Regions from separate parts of the Staphylococcus haemolyticus genome, predicted to be linked through region 1. Evidence: riboswitches for the same ligand, from Rfam matches in the RefSeq annotation. Region 1 holds a riboswitch; each other region holds the start of a gene.

Region 1 (5,243 bases):
AAACCTGAAGATTCTTGGGACGCTTTAGAAGATATGACACAAAATGCTGAAGCAATTCTTGAAGAATTAGGTTTACCATATCGTCGTGTTATCTTATGTACTGGCGACATCGGTTTCAGTGCTAGTAAAACATACGACTTAGAGGTATGGTTACCAAGTTATGACAACTATAAAGAAATTAGTTCTTGCTCAAACTGTACTGATTTCCAAGCGCGTCGTGCTAACATCCGCTTCAAACGTGATGCCGCTTCTAAACCAGAATTAGCACATACTTTAAATGGTAGTGGACTTGCTGTAGGTCGTACATTTGCAGCTATCGTTGAAAACTATCAAAATGCAGATGGTTCAATCACAATTCCAGAAGCATTAGTACCATTTATGGGTGGTAAAACTGAAATCCGTCCTGTTAATGGCTAATTCATGAATAAGTCATAAATCTAGGACAAAATGAATATGTTAGGGCTACATCGAAATTCGCAGTAGCCGACTAAACTGAGAAAATGCTCTTACCGAGCTTTTCTCAGTTTTTTTTTATCCTTACATATGAAATTCTAATATATTAAATTTAGTCCATATCCTCTTAGTATATTTCTAATAATTAATTGCATAAAATTCCACTTTTTCTTAATAAAGGGATGAAGTTAAAAGGGGTATTTTAGACTGCTTTCCAAGAGGTAAATCAACCGTTATAGTCAAAAAATAGACACATTTAAAATCCTTTCAAATCAATACTTCTAAGTAGTCTTTCAGTCTAACATCACACAACCCTGCGTCTAATGTTGTTGCTACTCTAGCATCCGTATATTAGACTAAAATTATTAGTATATTACTTTATAAAATTAAACAGAATAAAGGAGGTTACAAAGATGACATCACATGTGACATTTAAACAGGGCGTTAAAGAATGTATACCTACTTTATTAGGCTACGTTGGAATTGGACTATCATTTGGAATAGTGGCGGCTTCACAACACTTTAGTATTATCGAAATACTATTATTATGTTTGCTTGTGTATGCTGGTGCAGCACAATTTATTATATGTGCGCTTGTGGCTACTGGAACACCGATTTCTGCCATTGTTCTTACAACATTGATTGTCAATTCACGTTTCTTCCTACTTTCAATGACGTTGGCACCTAATTATAAAGATTATGGTATTTGGAATCGACTAGGCTTATCTTCAATTTTGACAGATGAAACCTTTGGCGTTGCAATCACACCTCATTTAAAAGGGGAGAAGATAAACGATCGTTGGTTACATGGATTGAATCTAACTGCATATTCATTTTGGGCACTAGCAAGTATTGTTGGTGCGTTACTTGGTAAATACATATCTAATCCAGATATGTTAGGTCTCGATTTTGCGATTACCGCGATGTTTATCTTTTTAACAATGGCACAATTTGAATCAATCACTTCATCTAAACTTAGAATTTACATAGTACTTATCGTATTTGTCATCGTGATGATGCTCAGTTTAAGCTGGTTTATGCCGTCATACGTAGCAATTTTAATTGCATCTATGTTAGCAGCAACATTAGGGGTGGTGATGGATAAATGACGACATCTTGGCACATGTTTATATTAATCGTGTTATGTGGAATTGTAACTTTAATTATTCGAGTAGTTCCATTCTTAATGATTTCACGTATTCAACTTTCAGAAACGGTAATCAAATGGTTATCGTTTATACCAATTACATTATTTACAGCACTCATCTTAGATGGCATTATTGAGCAACAAGAGGGCGTAGCAGGCTATACACTCAATATCCCATTTGTTTTAGTAACAATTCCAACTGTTTTTGTTGCGCTTTTTACACGAAGTCTTACGACAACCATTCTAGTGGGGATTGTTCTTATAGCAGGTTTACGTTTCTTCTTTTAGAAAAGGTAGGACCTAACAACTAACAATTGAAGTTGGTTATACAATTAGATACAATAAAAGTCTAGAACATAAATGGTACATTGATACTATTTTATAAATACGCAGTAAATGAATAGAGATAAAAAACTTATTAAGAGAAGTGGAGGGACACGGCCCTGAGAAACTTCAGCAACCGGCGATGCATACGCACGGTGCTACTACCAACGAGATACTCGAATGATAAGTAATGGAGACAAATCGCCTCATACTTTAAGAATAGAGTATAGGCGATTTTTTTATTTAAAAGGAGGTAATCGCATGACCAATTACACAGTAGAAACATTAAATCTAGGACCCTTTACAACTGAATCAGGTGAAATGATTGATAATTTACAATTGCGTTATGAACATGTAGGCTATGCTGGTCAACCGCTTGTTGTAGTGTGTCACGCACTTACTGGTAATCATCTAACATATGGCACAGATGACGAGCCTGGTTGGTGGCGTGAAATTATAGACGGTGGTTATATGCCGATTTATGATTATCAATTTCTAACGTTTAATGTTATTGGTAGTCCCTTTGGTTCAAGTTCTCCTTTAACTAATCCAAATTTTCCAAAGCATTTAACTTTGAGAGATATTGTAAAAGCTATTGAACTGGGCATACACGCACTTGGTTTCAACAAGATTAATATTTTAATTGGTGGTAGCCTAGGTGGCATGCAAGTCATGGAGCTTCTATATAATCACCAATTCGAAGTGGATAAGGCGGTTATTCTAGCAGCAACTGATAAGACGTCATCATATAGTCGTGCTTTCAATGAAATTGCACGAGAAGCGATTCATATTGGTGGCAAAGAAGGTCTTAGTATTGCGCGACAATTAGGCTTTCTAACGTATCGTTCATCTAAAAGTTATGACCAACGCTTTTCACCAGATGAAGTGGTGAGTTATCAACGACATCAAGGTAATAAATTTAAAGAAACGTATGATTTGTCATGTTATTTAACAATGCTAAATGTATTAGATAGCCATAATGTTGATCGCGGACGTACTAATGTAGATGATGTTTATCAATCTCTGGATACTAAGGTCTTAACAATGGGCTTTACAGATGATTTATTATATCCAGATGATCAAGTGAGGGCAGTAGGGGAGCGATTTAAATATCATCGTCATTTCTTTGTTCCAGATAATGTAGGTCATGATGGCTTTTTATTAAATTTTAATGATTGGGCACCTAACTTGTATCATTTTCTTAAAGTAACGAAATTTAAGCGGAAATAGACGAAACGGGTAGGTCGCTATGGAAGTAAAAACACATTGTTATAGTCTTATGCTATACCTCAATCTTCACAATTTGTTTTAATTTTGCTTAGAGGTTAAAATAGAAGTTATAGTCAAAATAGTATAGGAGTGGCGAATTTGTTTTCAAAAGTACATCCTAAAGCAACAATTATAGGAACAATTGCACTTGTTATGGTTGCTTTAGTTACGTATGTATTACCAGTACTTGGATTAATTCTATGTTTATTCGCTACAATTCCAGGTATTATTTTATGGAATAAGTCTATTCCATCATTTGGAATTGGAGCTTTGATCACAGTAATTCTTACCACATTGTTGGGTAATACATTTGTATTAAGTGCCATGATTTTAGTTTTAATACTTAGCTTTATTATTGGCCAATTATTGAAAGAACGTGCCTCTAAAGAACGCATCTTATTTATAGCTACAACATATTTAAGTATATTTACTTTAGTCGCATTTATGTTATTACAAACGTTTAAAAAGATACCTAGCGCTACGACATTAATTAAGCCTTTTAAAGATACAATGCATAATGCTGTTGTAACATCAGGTGTTGAAGCAGATTATAAAACAATCTTAGAAGAAGGCTTCCGTCAAATGGCAGTTCAACTTCCAAGTTTTATTATCATTACGGTCTTTATTTTAGTCTTAATTAACTTAATTATTACATTTCCAATTCTTCGTAAATTTAAAGTAGCTACACCAATTTTTAAACCTTTATTTGCTTGGCAGCTTAACCGTTCATTACTGTGGGTATATATGGTTGTTTTACTTTGTGTAATGTTCGCTACTGAACCAAGTACTTTCCAAAGTATCGTGTTAAATTTCGAAGTTGTGTTATCATTACTGATGTATATCCAAGGATTAAGTGTAATTCATTTCTTTGGTAAAGCAAAACGTATACCAAACGCTGTAACGATATTGCTGATGGTTGTGGGGACAATTATTACACCAGCAACACATATCATTGCATTACTTGGCGTACTTGATTTAGGAATTAATTTAAAACGAATGATTAAAAAATGACTTTAAAAAGTGAATAGAGGTGGAATAATGAACCGTCAATCCACTAAGAAGGCTCTACTGATACCATTTATTTTAATGGTACTTACTTCGATTGCACTTGTAGTTGTATGGTTTATCTTTAAACCATTAGTCGCTACAATTGCAGCAGCTATTTTAGTCGTGATGATTATTATTAGCATCGTGTTAGTCAGACAAGCCTTATTGAAAATGGATAATTATGTGGATAACTTAAGTGGTCACATCTCGGCTGGAAGCAACAGAGCAATTAAACGATTACCTATTGGTATGGTCGTGCTTGATGCTGATGACCATATTGAATGGATTAACCAGTACATGTCTGAACACTTAGAAACGAATGTCATCTCAGAACCAGTCAATGAAGTTTTTCCGAATATTTTAAAGCAGCTTGAAAAGGTACAAGAAGTTGAAATCGAACATGGTCAATATCATTACCACGTTCGTCATTCAGAAGAAGAAAGTTGTTTATATTTCTTCGATATTACAGATGAAGTGCAAACTAATGAGCTATATGAAGAATCAAAGCCAATCATCGCAACGTTATTCTTAGATAACTACGATGAAATTACGCAAAATATGAACGACACGCAACGTTCTGAAATCAACTCAATGGTAACGCGAGTGATTAGTCGTTGGGCATCAGAATACAATATTTACTTTAAACGATATAATTCTGACCAGTTCGTAGCGTATTTAAATCAAAAAATATTAGCTGAAATCGAAGAATCTAACTTTGAAATCCTTAGCCAATTACGTGAAAAGAGTGTCGGTTACCGTGCTCAATTAACATTAAGTATCGGTGTCGGAGAAGGTACTGAGAACTTAATCGATCTTGGCGAATTATCACAATCTGGTCTAGATTTAGCATTAGGTCGTGGTGGTGACCAAGTAGCTATTAAGAATATGAACGGAAACGTGCGATTCTATGGCGGTAAGACTGACCCGATGGAAAAACGTACACGTGTAAGAGCGCGTGTTATTTCTCACGCATTAAAGGATATCTTAACTGAAGGCGATAAAG
Region 2 (5,243 bases), 1.1 Mb from region 1:
ATAATATGCATATCTTCAGGTCTAATACGTTTTTCTTTCACTAAACGATCTCTAATTCCAATTAAGCGCATATCCGTAACATATTCACTTTTGTTTTTTGAGAATAGTTTCAATGCATCAATTTCACGATCTTTACCGCTTACAGTTGCATCAAAATCTTCTTTTTGTTTAGTAACTTGCTTTTTATTTTGTATGCGTTCTTTCTCTAGGGCTTCGTCATGTGACGCTTTCATTTGCTTTTCTTTTAAGTCGTATTCTTCTTTTGTTTTCTGTTTAATATTGTTTTTACTTTTAAGTGTAACTAAGAATAATATTAAACAGATAATTGCAACTACAATTGCTACGATTAAACCAATTTCGATTGGTCCAAATGAATTCATTAAATCAACGCTCCTTTAATCTATCAGTAAATCTAATTATAATGGAAACTATCTATAATTTCGACAATTTCTTTATATTATTTAAAGCGTTTATTAAGCTTGAACAGCATCTTTTAATACATTGACTTTATCTAATTTCTCCCATGGTAACAATACATCTGTTCTACCAAAGTGACCATAAGCAGCAGTTTGTTTGTATATAGGATGCTTTAAATCTAACATTTTAATGATACCTGCTGGACGTAAATCAAAGTTAGCTCTAACAGCTTCAACAAGTTGAGCTTCAGAAACTTTGCCCGTTTTAAATGTATCAATTGAAATTGAAACTGGTTCAGCCACGCCAATAGCATAAGCAAGTTGTACTTCACATTGGTCTGCTAGTCCTGCAGCAACAATATTTTTAGCTACATATCTTGCCGCATAAGCTGCTGATCGGTCTACTTTAGTTGGGTCTTTACCACTAAAGCAACCTCCTCCATGACGTGCATAACCACCATAAGTATCAACAATGATTTTACGTCCTGTTAATCCAGCATCACCTTGAGGTCCACCGATAACAAATCTTCCAGTAGGATTGATAAAGAATTTCGTTTCATTATCAATTAATCCTTCAGGAACTGTTGGGTATATGACATGTTCTTTAATGTCACTTTGAATTTGTTCTAATTCAATATCATCCGCATGTTGAGATGATACTACAATCGTGTCAATACGCTTAGGTTTATCTGATTCGTCGTATTCAACTGTTACTTGAACTTTACCATCCGGTCTTAAATAGTTTAAAATTCCATCTTTACGTACATCAGATAAACGTTTAGCTAATTGATGAGATAAAAAGATAGGTAAAGGCATATATGTTTCTGTTTCATTTGTAGCATATCCGAACATTAAACCTTGGTCACCGGCACCAGTAGCTTCAATCTCTTCTTCTGAAATATCATTTCTGTATTCAAGTGCTTTGTCAACACCTTGTGCAATATCAGGTGACTGCTCATCGATTGCAGTTAAAACTGCCATAGTTTGGTAATCATAGCCATATTTAGCACGAGTATAGCCAATACCTTTAATTGTTTCTCTTACAACTTTAGGGATATCTACATAGGTTGATGTAGATATTTCACCTGAAATTAGAGCCATTCCAGTTGTTACAGTAGTTTCACAAGCAACACGTGCATTGGGGTCATCTTTTAAGATTTCATCTAAAATGGCATCAGATACTTGGTCAGCAATCTTATCTGGATGTCCTTCTGTCACTGATTCTGAAGTAAATAAACGTTTATTGTAAGTCATGATTTGCTCCTTTTATAACTATATTTACGAAAATTCTCTTTTAAATGTGAGCTCAAAAATAAAAGAGCCTTCTTCACTATTCAAGACAGAGAGAAGGCTCTTAAACGTCCATTCGCTCTTATCGTTCAGACGAATATATGTCTGCAAACGGTTTGGCACCTTTCTTTTAAAAAAGAGGTTGCTGGGTTTCATTGGGTCCATGTCCCTCCACCACTCAGGATAAGAGAATCCGTTAAGAACTATACTACCTAATTCATTTATTAATGTCAATTTTGTTTTTAAATGGTTTTTGTTTTTTCCAGGTGGAATAATTACGGCATTATGTTATACTATTTTCATGTAAAGGCTTACAATATTGAATTTCTATAACACACGCTGGAGGGATTGGGTATGTCAGTAGATACATACGGCGAAACACCTAAAATTAAAAAATTATTGGAAAAAGAAAGCTCTCTTTTTCAGCTTTCAACAACTCAACTTTATTACAAAATTATGGATAATAATGAAGGAGAATTAACTGAACTTGGTGCTATCAATGCGAGCACAGGTAAATACACTGGACGTTCACCTAAAGATAAATTCATTGTTACAGAACCTTCTTATAAAGATAATATTCATTGGGGAGATATCAACCAACCTATCGATGAAGAAACTTTCTTAAATCTCTACTCTAAAGTTTTAGACTATCTTGATAAAAAAGACGAACTTTACGTTTTTAATGGTTATGCAGGTAGTGACAAAGACACACAATTGAAACTTACAGTTATCAATGAACTTGCATGGCACAACCTTTTTGCTCAAAACATGTTTATCCGCCCAGATTCTAAAGAAGAAGCTAGTAATATAAAACCTAACTTCACAATTGTTTCAGCACCTCACTTTAAAGCTGATCCTGAAGTTGATGGAACTAAATCTGAAACTTTTGTTATCATTTCATTCAAACATAAAACCATTTTAATTGGTGGTACAGAGTATGCTGGTGAGATGAAAAAAGGTATCTTCTCAGTAATGAACTATTTGCTTCCAATGCAAGATATTATGAGTATGCATTGTTCTGCGAATGTTGGAGATAAAGGAGACGTAGCCTTATTCTTCGGATTATCAGGTACAGGTAAAACAACTTTATCAGCAGCACCTGATAGAAAATTGATTGGTGATGATGAACACGGTTGGAATAAAAACGGTATTTTCAATATTGAAGGTGGTTGTTACGCAAAAGCAATCAACCTTTCTAAAGAAAAAGAACCTCAAATTTATAACGCGATTCAATACGGTACTATATTAGAGAATACTGTGGTTAACGAGCGTGGTGTTGTTGATTTCGATGATAATTCATATACTGAAAATACACGTGCTGCTTATCCAATTCATCACATTGATAATATTGTATTACCATCTAAAGCAGCACATCCTAATACAATAATTTTCTTAACTGCTGACGCATTTGGTGTACTTCCACCTATTGCTAAATTAACTAAATCTCAAGCGATGTACCATTTCTTAAGTGGTTTCACTTCTAAATTAGCTGGAACTGAGCGTGGCGTTACTGAACCAGAACCATCATTCTCAACTTGTTTTGGTGCACCTTTCTTACCACTTAATCCTATTAAATATGCAGATTTATTAGGTGAGCTAATAGATAAACATGAGGTTGATGTATATTTAGTTAACACTGGCTGGACTGGTGGTAAATACGGCGTAGGTAGACGTATTAGTCTACATTACACTCGTTATATGGTAGATCAAGCAATTAAAGGTAAATTGAAAAATGCAGAGTTCACAAAAGATGAGAAATTTGGTTTAAGTATTCCTACTGAAATGGAAGATGTTCCAAAAACAATACTGAATCCAATTAATGCTTGGAGTGATTCTGATAAATATCGCGCTCAAGCGGATGACTTAATTAAACGTTTTGAAGAAAACTTCAAGAAATTCGGTCCAGAAGTTGAAGAAATTGCTAACACTGGTGGCTTTAACAAATAATTAATATTTATTAAAAAGACAATGTATAAGGCATACTATACTGAAACCTTATACGTTGTCTTATTATATTTCTTCACATTTCGTCATCCATTGATGCACATAATCGAGCGCTAATTTCATTGCTTGTGGTCTAGGTACATGCCCTTCATCAAGTTGATAAAATGTATCATGAACAACACCTTTTAATTTCAATTGTTCTTCCAAGTAATTGGCATGATGAATACCTACTTGTTTATCCTTGCCACCATGAACGATTAAAATTGGTGGACTATTAGAATCAATAAGTTTTATCGCATCTCTTTGGTCATAAGATTCTTTATTTTTGGAAGGATGTCCTACCATTCGACGCAACATCCCTCTTAAATCAGTACGTTCTTCATACATCAAGTGCATACTTGATACACCACCCCAGATGATGTAACTATCGACTGGGTAATCTTGATATGTAAGTAGTCCTTGTATTCCACCTCTTGAAAAACCAATCATGTGTATATATGCATTAGGAAATCGTTGTTTAAGTATCTTTATGAGATAGGTAACATCTTTTAAATCAGCGTTAGCAAACTCATCTCTACCTTCACTTCCATTACTTCCTCTATAATAAGGACCTACAACTAAGGTATTATCATTTGCAAACTGCATTAGTCTTGCTGCACGTACACGTCCGACTTGTCCCTTACCTCCTCGCAAATATACTACGATTCTTTTTACTGTCTTCGTTAAAGGACACATCTGTAATGCTTTTACTTTTAAGCCATCAACTTTATAAGTAATTTCATCGAATTGGTGTGTTCTTGATGCTATAGGCATTTTCTTAGTCACGATAATATCCAAGTTCTATCATCCTCTCAACACATTTAAGAATTGCATTATCTTGTATTAAATAACTTTGTTTATCTAATGGAATAGAATTAATATTATCAAATAATAATGGCCCTCTCGTTTCTAAATAATCACTTTTCTCTTTAAATGATTTAACCTTCACGATATATACATCTTTTTTGAAAATTGAGTTATCGAATGTATGAACCTGATATTGAGCAATATAATCTATCGTTTCAGGTATGCCTCCTGTTTCTTCAAAAAGCTCTCTCTTGATAGCTTGTATGCTTTCTTCTCCTTTTTCAACCTTACCACCCGGGAACTCGATGCCACGTAATTTATGATGGGTAAATAGTAACTGACTCTGATATAACGGAATAGCTAAAACATGATTACCATCTGGATGGTCGTTGTTCGTTTTGTAACACATTGTGACACGTCTATTATCTTTATCTAGAAACTCCATGTTCCATACTACTCCCTTCAATATGTTAAACTTATTTATAATCGTATTACTTGTTGGAGGCCTATAATGTTAAAAAAATTATTTCTTGGAATAATCCATATATATCAACGCTATATTTCACCTATGACACCACCCACATGCCGATTTTATCCTACGTGTTCAGAATATACACGAGAAGCGATTGAAGTTTACGGCCCACTCAAAGGCGGCTACATGGGAATACGTCGCATTCTTAAATGTCATCCACTACATAAAGGTGGATTTGATCCAGTTCCTTTAAAAAAGGATAAACATAGACACTA
Region 3 (5,243 bases), 430 kb from region 1:
ATAGGTGTCTAACGCTGCGCCTTTAATGTGTCCACTATCAATCGCATCTAGTAATGCTCTCGTATCTACTATCGATCCCCTAGCAGCGTTTACAAATACGGCACCTTTTTTAAATTTTGAAAATAAATCTCTATTGAAGAGATGTGGATTATATTTCGTTGCTGGAATATGAACTGTAACAATATCTGCATCACGTAAAGCTTCTTCCAACGTATCCTTATACTCAACATATTGCGCAACCTTTTCATTAGGAAATGGATCATATGCAACAACATGACTTCTATATCCTTTTGCAAAAATACTTGCCGCTATCGAACCAATACGTCCTGTTCCTATAACAGCTACGGTTAAATCGCTTATTGAACGCGACAATATTGATGGTTCCCATCTAAAATCATAGTCTTTAAGTTTACGTTGAATGTCGTTCTGATTTCTTACAATATTAATGGCTTGTGTCACTGCAAACTCTGCAATTGAACTAGGTGAATATGACGGTACATTAGATATGATAATGCCATATTGTGTAGCTAAATTTAAGTCGTATGTATCAAATCCAGCACTACGTTGTGCAATATGTTTAATACCAAATTGTTGCAATTTGGCAAATACATCTTCCGATATTGGATGTTGTTGAGACAAAGATAAACCATCAAATCCTTGAACATCATCGACATTATCTTCTGTTAATATTTCTTTATTTAACTCTACTTCGACATTATTTTGTTCCGCCCATTCTTCAATATAAGGAATATCTTCATCTCGTACACTCATTATTTTAATTTTAGTCATAAAATTTCATCCTTTCTATTTGTGACTTCTTGTTACTCGTTATATAAATAAGATAAAGAAGCTAATCGTTTAGCCGCTTCAGTTAATAATTGGTCATCTAATGCTAGGGAAATACGGACGTAATGACGACCATTTTCACCAAATGGAATGCCAGGCGCCACTAAGATCGATTGTTCTTTCAACAAATACTGTTCAAATGATTCACTATCATACCCTGGTGGTGTTTGAAGCCATGAGTAAATACCACCTTTAGAATGTACAAATGGTAAATTGGCATCTTTTAATTGTTTCTCAAACGTGTCACGACGACGTTTGAATGTTTCATTTTGTTGATCTAGAAAGTCATCATAGTGATTAAGTGCGTATGTTGCTGCATCTTGAAGGGCACCAAACATACCAGCATTAGTATGTGTTTGATATTTCTTCAGCGCTTGTATCATGTCTTTGTTACCTACTGCGAATCCTACTCTAAATCCTGACATATTATAACCTTTAGATAATGAAAAAATTTCAATTGCTACTTCCTTTGCATCTTTAGAAGCAAGTATACTTGGGTTCTTTGCATCAAATCCAAAAGCACTATACGCGAAATCATGAACGATCTTTGTATGCGTACCTTTAAATCTTTGAATTGCTTCATCAAACACTGCTTTAGTAGCCGTTGATCCAGTAGGATTATTTGGGTAAGTCAAATAAACGAGTGACGTACGTGCTAATGTTTGTGCATCTACTTTGCTCCAATCTGGCAAATAATGTGGTGGCTCCAAATTAAGTGGTACTGGATTGGCATCAGCAAGCATGACACCAGCAAGATAATCCGTATAACCTGGGTCTGGAAGTAGCACGTTTTCTCCAGGATTAACAATACATGTAGGCAAAGCCACTAAACCATTTTTAGTACCATAAAGTATGCACACTTCATCATCTTTATGCAGTTCAACACCATATTGTCGTTGATAGAAATTAACAATTGCTTCTTTAAAGGATTCCTTACCATGAAATGCACCATATTTTTGATTTTCAGGAATTCGAACAGCATCAGCAAAGTGATCAACAATGCCTTTAGGCGTTTCGCCATCCGGGATACCAACTGCCATATTAATTAACGGTAGTGGTCCATGCTCAACCTTACGCCCCATCGTTTTACCAAAATAACTATCAGGAATATTGGCTAGTTTATTAGAAATTGTCATTATTTACCCCCTTTTCAAATTAAAAAAGCTATATATCACTCTCAATTGATAGTGACATATAGCTTAGTTATGACTATGACACTTATCTTTGAGGCATACCTCTTTGGAGTTAGCACAGTACTTTTGTCTTTTAAGTCTGTTGCTGAAGTTTCATTGGGCCAAATCCCTTCACTTCTCTGGATAAGTCTATTGAATTAATATTTATTGTATCAGTTCAATAAGTATTGTCAATATTTATAATTTTCAGATTTATAGCAAGTTTTACTTTATTTTCCGTGTTCTATGTCTTCTAACATTGCTTCGGCAGTAATTTTAGCACTCGTCAACACAATTGGCACACCTGCACCAGGGTGCGTACTTGCCCCTGCAAAGTATAAGTCTTTATAATCTCTTGATACATTTGGTGGTCTATAATAATTACTTTGTGTAAGTGTTGGCATAAGTCCAAATGCTGAGCCGAATTTGGCATTATAACGACTCTCAAAATCAAGCGGTGTAAATACTGTTTCAGATACAACATCCTGACGTATATCTTTAAGTGCCTCAATCGTTTCTAATTTGTTATAAATGACATCTTTCGCTTTTTCAACCATATTAGGATCTTTCCAGTCAATTTCACCTGTCTTCAACTCAGGGACTGGCATTAAGACATACATCCCTGTCTGATCTTTAGGCGCTAATGCTTCGTCTTCTACAGATGGGAAGTAAAGATATAATGATGGGTCATCAGGCATCTTACCACTAAAAATGTCATCAATATTGCCTCTAAAATCTCTAGCAAATACAACATTATGTACATGTAATTTATCACGTAATTGACGATTAATACCTGCATAAATTAAAAATGCTGAACATGAATAGTCCATGTTATCTACCTTTTCAGGAGAATAGTTCTTTAAAGGTGAGTGCACAGGCATTAAGTTTTGTGCCACATATGGAAAGTCAGCAGTACATAGCACTTTGTCAAAACGTCGAATATCACCATTAACACGTAGACCATCTGCACGTTTGAATTTAGGGTCAATAATGATTTCTTGTACATCTGCATTAAGTTCTACTTTAACACCATGGTCTTGACCAAGTTGTAGTAAACCTTGTGCTAAGCCATACATACCGCCTTTTATATAATGAACACCATGTACCATTTCAATCATTGGAATAATAGAATAAATTGAAGGCCCTTGTTTAGGATCAATACCTATGTATAACGTTTGAAATGCGAGTAACTTACGTATTTTTTCATTGGATACATAATTATCTATTAATTGATTCGCATTATTAAATGTCTTTAATTTTAATCCACGATATAGCGTCAATGGGTTATAAAATTCACTTGGTTTACGGAATGTTCGTTCAAGGAAGTATTTGCGAGCCACTTCATATCGTTTATACACATCCGTTAAAAATTGCATAAAACCTTGAGTAGAACCTGGTTCTGTCGCTTCTAACGTTTGACTAAGTTGTGCTAAATCAGTTGATACACTCACTTTATCTTTATCAGAAAAATAAATATCAAAAATATGTGTAAGTGGCTTCATATCTACGTAATCTTCAAAGCGTTTGCCACTTTCTTCAAATACGGCTTTATAAACATCCGGTACCATCACTATGGTTGGTCCCATATCAAAAGTAAAGCCATCTTTCTTAAATTGGCTCATACGGCCACCAACTTGTTCATTCTTCTCAAATATTGTAACTTGATGACCTTTAGCGGCTAGTCGTGCTGCAGCTGCTAAGCCGGTAACGCCAGCGCCTACTACTGCTATATTGCATATATCTGACCTAATCTTTATATTTTTTCTTTAAATTGCGGTAGATTTTATGTTTTTTCCATTTAGAAACGTACGCACGGTCTTTCAATGAGTAATCTGCTTTACGTACTTCGGTTAATATACCTCGATATACTTGGGCTGCTAACTCAATAATCATTCGAGATTCTTCATTGTATACATCAAGATGATTTAAAACCATGTCATAGTTATTATCGGCTAATGTAGCGTAGAATTCCCAAATTTTAATGTAATTGTCAGAGAGTTGATCACGTTCTATTTCATCAGCAATTGAAACATTAAATTCATTTAAACGCGCTTTACTAAAGTAAATACGCCCGTTGCGATAATCTTCACCAACATCACGTAGTATGTTCGTTAATTGAAGCGCTTCACCTAATTGCTTTCCATACTCATATGCTTCATCTGACGGTGGCGTTGCTAGTATTGGGATCAGTAATACGCCTACAGTTCCCGCAACACCATAACAATAATCTAGTAGACCACGATCTGTTTCAAACATTTCGAAATGCTGGTCTGCTTCAACCGTATCAATTAAGTCATAGAGGGCTTGGAAATTCATTTGGAAATGTGTAGCTGCATCAGCAAATGCCGTCATAATGCGGTCATCACTTTCAAATGTCGTTGTTGTTTGATGTTCAATAGCTTTAACATCACGGTTAATCTTATGTAGATATTCCACGTCTTGGTGTACATCGATACTATCATCAACGATTCTACAAACTGCATAAATCGCCCAGATTGCTCGTCGTTGTTGTTCTGGTAACATATCAAACGCATATGAGAAACTCTTGGAGTAATCTTTCATAATTTGATGACAATATTGATAATTTTCTTCTAATGTGCTCATGGAGAACCCCCTGCTAAATATTATTTAATACTAAATTGTCGTCCCTTCCATTTTACCTGTTTCGTGTAATGAATGTGACGATATGAATTTATATAAACTAAAATAAACACTAAAAACAATATTGGGTTGATAGCTAAAAATAAAATTGAAAAACGTCCTACTCGACGATGTAAACGAATAAATTGTAATGTATATAAACTATATGATAACGCCATTCGCTTAAATGACAAAGTTTTCATAAATAAACTAAGTGCTAATCCGCTAAATGAGGTGATACATCCCACCATCCATAAGATAATTAACATCATGATATGAGGTTGTGTTGACGAAGCACCTACCGCTAAGTGTTTCGTCCATCCCTCTATCATTGTTTTAAATCCTGCTTCATACATTCTAAAGCTAACAAATCCCTGACCTTCAAACCGCGTCACTGGCAATTGGCAACGTTGAAACGCTTTTCCTAAAGAAAATCCTTCAATAATATGAGATGCAGCATTTTTATGCCCTTGTGTCAGGATATAATCGGATTTGTTCATGACTGTAACAGGTCCAAATGCTAATGACTCCCCTTTAGATTTGGATAAAGTCGAAAAACTATTTGTACCTACAACTGTCATAAGA
Region 4 (5,243 bases), 400 kb from region 1:
GTGATTTCGGTGGTTGGCAAGGTATTTATGCTGGGGTTTCTATGATTTTCTTAGCTTATATTGGATTTGATTCAATCGCAGCCAACTCTGCAGAAGCTATCAACCCACAAAGAACAATGCCTCGTGGTATTCTTGGTTCATTAGCTGTCGCTTTAGTATTATTCGTAGGTGTAGCTTTAGTATTGGTTGGTATGTTCCATTATTCTAAATACGCTGGTAATGCTGAACCTGTAGGTTGGGCACTTCGTCAAAGTGGCCACGGTATTATTGCTGCTGTCATTCAAGCTATTTCAGTAATCGGTATGTTCACCGCTTTAATTGGTATGATGTTAGCAGGATCACGTTTATTATATTCATTTGGTCGTGATGGTTTATTACCACCTTGGTTATCAAAATTAAACCATAAACATCTACCAAACAGAGCACTTTTAATCCTAACTATTATTGGTGTATTAATTGGTTCAATGTTCCCATTTGCATTCTTGGCACAACTTATCTCAGCAGGAACATTAGTCGCATTTATGTTTGTGTCTCTTGCAATGTATCGTTTAAGAAAACGTGAAGGTAAAGATTTACCTGAACCATCGTTTAAAGTACCGTTCTTCCCTGTACTACCAATAATCACATTTATTTTAGTATTACTTGTATTCTGGGGATTAAGTTTCGATGCTAAACTATATACTTTAATTTGGTTCGTTGTTGGTATCATAATCTATTTAAGTTATGGTGTTCGACATTCTAAGAAAAATGAAGAAGAGGACTACGTCGTACCAAAAGATTAATACAAATGAAAAAGCACCTGTCTCATCGATTGAGATAGATGCTTCTTTTCGTGTTACCAGCCTTGACCATCAATATTATAATTATTCAGTTGTCCATCTTGTAACGCTTGCAATGCATTCTCTATTGTATTTAAAGCATAATCTAATTGTTCATACGTAATAACTAATGGTGGTTGGAAACGTAGTACATTACCAGCTACTGCAATCAATACAAGACCATGATCAAAACAATAATTACATATTTTAAGTGCTTCTTCAGAAGCTCTCGTCTTAGCTTGTTTATTTGATACGATATCAATACCAATTGATAAACCTTTACCACGCACATCTCCAACGAAATCATAATCATTCACCCATTGATCCATTCGCTTGCGCACGTAAGCCCCTTTTTCAGAACTAGCAGTTAATAAATCTTCATCTTCAATCATACCTAATGTAGCTAAAGCCGCTTCACAACTTACAGGATTCGCACCAGTTGTAAATAGATGTGCCGGTGCCTCAAGTGTCTCTATGATTTCTTTACGACCAACAATAGCAGACATCGGTAATCCACCTGCTAGTGATTTACCAAATGTAATTAAATCCGGTGTGAAATTAAAGTGATCAATTGAACTCCATGTACCAGTTCGCCCTAACCCCTGTTGAATATCGTCTACAGCAATTAGAATACCATGTTCACGGCATAACGCTTCTAATGCCTCAAAGTAACCATCTACAGGTTCTAATAGACCTCCGTCACCTTGGATTGTTTCTACAACAATACAAGCCACTTCTTCCGCTGGCACATATTTCGCAAACATTTCTTTTAATGGTGCAAGATACTCTTCAACTGTATTTGCATTTGGCTGCTCATACATCCCTCTATATTTATCAGGGAATGGAATATGATAAAATCCATTCAATAATGGTCCATAATGTTTGCGCATATTTAAACTAATGGCAGACATGGATAATGATCCAAATGTTGACCCATGATATGCATTTGTAAAACTAATAATGTAAGGGCGTCCCGTATAAGCTCTCGCAAATTTTATAATACCGTCATTCGCATCAGACCCACTTAATCCAAACGTTACACGTTTTTCATAGTCACCTGGAGCAATTTCACAAAGCTTTTTAGATAATTTCACTGCTGGTTCATGATACATATATGCTGGTGTATAATGAATAAATTTCTCAGCTTGTTTCTTTATCGCTTCAGTAACTGGTTTAGGTGCGTGTCCTACATTTTGTGAACTTGCACTTGATAATAAATCAATATATTCTTTACCATCCACATCTACTAGTGTCGCACCATAACCATGGTCAATGGCTAATGGATAGTATTTTATTCTCCCTGATGCGGCGAAGTATTTCCCATCTTCATTAATTAATTCCTCTGCTTTACTCATATCGGCTCATCCTCCCAAGATAGACCATCCCTTTTGCTTCCCTCTATTTGAAAAGTTCTCCGGCCCTCTAAATAAACACTATTTAAGTGATAATATTCAATATATTACTAATAATTGTCAGATTTGTAAATATTTTCTGAATAATCAAAATAATTAAAGTTTATAATTTTTGGTATTTATTATTTTCTTTTTAAAAAGAACCCACAAAGCTATTACTTTGCGGGTAGTTTAATATGGATAATTATTTACTTTCGTATGGAATTACATCGTCTCCATATTCTTTCTTAATATAATCTTTAATTTCTTTCGATTGCATAACTTTTAATAATTCTTGGAACTTTTTATCTTTTTTATGTCCTTCTTGTACAGCAATAATATTGGCAAACGGAGATGATTTACCTTCCATAACAATTGCATCTTTAGAAGGTTTCAAACCATTATCGATGGCATAGTTAGAATTCATAATCACTGCTGCTCCTTCACCGTTTTTATATGTCTTTGGTAAAAACTCAGCCCCTTGTTGATGATTGAATTTTAAATTCTTTTTATTTTCAGCGATATCTTCAAACTTAGCATCTTCAATTTTGACACCTTTTTTCAACTTAATGAGACCTTCATCTACAAAGAATGATAAAAATCGTCCTTCTTCCGCTGGATTATTTGAAACATAAATCGTTGAACCTTCAGGAATATCTTTTAGATTTTTATATTTTTTACTGTATACGCCCATTGGAGTTGTAAATACTTTACCTAATTCTTCTATTTTATATCCATGACTCTTCTTTTCAGCTTTTAAATAAGGTACATGTTGGAAGAAGTTCGCATCTATATCACCTTTATCTAATAGTTTATTTGGCACTTTATAATCATTTACCTCTTTAATTTCTAAATCATAACCTTTTTTCTTTAATTGTTCTTTAGCTTTCTTCAACACATCTCCATGGGGTGCAGGTGAAGCAGCAACCGTAATTTTTTTATTACCCTCTTTATCTTTGCCACATCCAGCTAATACAATAACTAAAACTAAAATACTTATAACACTTAACCATTTTTTCATGTATATCGACACCTCTTTTTTAATAATGATTCAATTACACTTCAACTCTTAAATAGTTAGAAGACATAAAAAAATACTTTCTATTATTTAAGAGAAAGTATCGATACACTTTCTCTTATCTCTTAAAGTATTGTCTACTTTATGTGAATTAGCACCATTTCGTTTAACGACGGTTGCTGGGCTTCTTAGGGCACATCCCTCCACCACTCTTGATAAGAGTTAACAAGTTTTATTGAATTGATATCATATTAGCATTGGATTTTGTCTTGGTCAATATCATTTTTTAAATATTCTAAATTTTTAAAATGTGTGATTCACATTGCCATAGGGAATAGTTTGTTAAACTCATTTGAAGGATGGATAATTATGATACGATACGGCTACCACTTTCTTAGTGCATTACTGATTAGCATTTTATTATTGCTTATCATGTTTACTATGGATGTCGTAACACACACGACGCACCTAACCTTGTTATTAATCAATATCGATTTCATTGCTGACCCAAATCAAACACCACTGATTTTAGAACTATTGATTCATATTGTCATTGGATTTTTAATTTACATCACATTTCTAATTATTTATAAATTTTTCAAACCTTTTTACAAAATAAGTTATTTATTACTGATCATCATTTTTCTAATATTATATCCATTACTTATTCTATTGGCACAACGTTCATTTTTTCAATTTAGTTGGACAGAATACGGTTTATGGATGATTGCACATTTGATTTTCACTGTTTGCATGGCATGGTCTATCCCTTACTTTTCTAAAAAGAAATGGTAAGTTAGCATCATTAAATTTAGTATCACGATTACTTATATTCATAAAAACTTTAATATTGTAAATCTAACTTTACAAATATGTCATTCTTTAAGCTAATTTAAAGTTTCAATATGGTTTACTTTAAACCCCTATTTTAATTAATTCTGAGTGTTACACTAAGGCTGTAAAAGATAAATAATGAAATGGGGTTTTCATTGTGATGAAGGTTTCTCTATTTGCGTCAACACTTATTTCAAGTACAGTATTATTAACTGCTTTTAGTGGACATCAAGCTTTTGCTGCTGATATCGTTACTAAGAATAACGCACAAGAAGTTGCTTCAGAGGCGTTATCAAATAGTGGAGGTAATCCAGATTTACAAAACTTTGGAAAAGTAATCGACAAAGGGGACTATTTTGAAATTAAAAGCCATAATAAAGCAAATGCTGGTTTAGGGGTTTATAAAGTTCATAAAAATGGCCAAGTCGAATATAAAAATGATAAATATAGTAACTTTAATCAACTTCAAAGTGGAGAAACATATGTTGAACACGGTATTGCAAATGCTGCTGAATTAGATGATCTAAAGGAAGAAGCATCTAAAATTAATTCTGTAGATTGTGCGCGTGAATTAAATTCATATTATGTCGGTAACGTTAAATCTAACGAAGTGCCTTCGTCTCAATCAGTAAAAAAACAAGGTAACCATAATAGCACAAATGCTCAATCTTCATTACCTGAAACTGGTCATTCAGACAGTGAACAATCCATTCAATTATTAGGTAGCATTTTCTTATTACTAGGCGGTGCGTTAGTAGCTAAACAATCTCATAAAAAAATCTCATAGAAAAAACGAGATGACTTCAAAGTCATCTCGCCTTTTTTATTATTGATTGCTGTTCCCATTCTCTTCAGTACTATCTTTTTTATTGTCGTCTTTATTGTCTTGCTGTTTTGTATCTTGCTCTACACCTTCTGGGTCACGTTCTTTCGCGCTACCTTTTTTAGGATTATAGTTTGCACCTTCAGTATATTCGTTACCCGCATTCCATAGTAAGAACTCATTCACACCATTATCTTTTAAAGCCTGAACTTGTTCAGATACTGCTTTGGCATCATAATCAATATAATTACCATCACCTAAATATGATGCTGTGAAATCTTGAATCCATGGACGAGAAATTGGTTTTTTCTTACCTAGTGAATCTAGTAAACTATTTTCTTTTTGAATGTATCGATTTA

What was found. Region 1 has a riboswitch for S-adenosylmethionine ahead of metX (homoserine O-acetyltransferase MetX). Riboswitches for the same ligand answer to the same signal wherever they lie in the genome.
Positions count from the first base shown of each region.
Region 2: another riboswitch for S-adenosylmethionine. It lies ahead of metK (methionine adenosyltransferase); the one in region 1 lies ahead of metX (homoserine O-acetyltransferase MetX).
Region 3: another riboswitch for S-adenosylmethionine. It lies ahead of EQ029_RS01980 (aminotransferase class I/II-fold pyridoxal phosphate-dependent enzyme); the one in region 1 lies ahead of metX (homoserine O-acetyltransferase MetX).
Region 4: another riboswitch for S-adenosylmethionine. It lies ahead of EQ029_RS01805 (MetQ/NlpA family ABC transporter substrate-binding protein); the one in region 1 lies ahead of metX (homoserine O-acetyltransferase MetX).

Region 1 is NZ_CP035291.1:11,694-16,936, forward strand. It holds gene serS (serine--tRNA ligase) at 1-417, shown strand, start outside; gene EQ029_RS00045 (AzlC family ABC transporter permease) at 867-1,562, shown strand; gene EQ029_RS00050 (AzlD domain-containing protein) at 1,559-1,888, shown strand; SAM riboswitch class I at 2,013-2,114, shown strand; gene metX (homoserine O-acetyltransferase MetX) at 2,186-3,154, shown strand; gene EQ029_RS00060 (YybS family protein) at 3,278-4,204, shown strand; gene EQ029_RS00065 (DHH family phosphoesterase) at 4,232-5,243, shown strand, end outside.
Region 2 is NZ_CP035291.1:1,068,252-1,073,494, reverse strand. It holds gene EQ029_RS05280 (hypothetical protein) at 1-380, opposite strand, end outside; gene metK (methionine adenosyltransferase) at 474-1,670, opposite strand; SAM riboswitch class I at 1,786-1,896, opposite strand; gene pckA (phosphoenolpyruvate carboxykinase (ATP)) at 2,061-3,653, shown strand; gene EQ029_RS05265 (alpha/beta hydrolase family protein) at 3,717-4,487, opposite strand; gene ytkD (RNA deprotection pyrophosphohydrolase) at 4,468-4,941, opposite strand; gene yidD (membrane protein insertion efficiency factor YidD) at 5,008-5,243, shown strand, end outside; gene menC (o-succinylbenzoate synthase) at 5,241-5,243, opposite strand, start outside.
Region 3 is NZ_CP035291.1:440,148-445,390, reverse strand. It holds gene EQ029_RS01985 (D-lactate dehydrogenase) at 1-789, opposite strand, end outside; gene EQ029_RS01980 (aminotransferase class I/II-fold pyridoxal phosphate-dependent enzyme) at 822-1,982, opposite strand; SAM riboswitch class I at 2,062-2,169, opposite strand; gene EQ029_RS01975 (phytoene desaturase family protein) at 2,249-3,757, opposite strand; gene EQ029_RS01970 (phytoene/squalene synthase family protein) at 3,765-4,622, opposite strand; gene EQ029_RS01965 (glycosyltransferase family 2 protein) at 4,643-5,243, opposite strand, start outside.
Region 4 is NZ_CP035291.1:408,785-414,027, reverse strand. It holds gene EQ029_RS01815 (APC family permease) at 1-782, shown strand, start outside; gene EQ029_RS01810 (aspartate aminotransferase family protein) at 836-2,173, opposite strand; gene EQ029_RS01805 (MetQ/NlpA family ABC transporter substrate-binding protein) at 2,415-3,230, opposite strand; SAM riboswitch class I at 3,343-3,449, opposite strand; gene EQ029_RS01800 (hypothetical protein) at 3,597-4,022, shown strand; gene EQ029_RS01795 (LPXTG cell wall anchor domain-containing protein) at 4,222-4,848, shown strand; gene EQ029_RS01790 (putative glycoside hydrolase) at 4,888-5,243, opposite strand, start outside.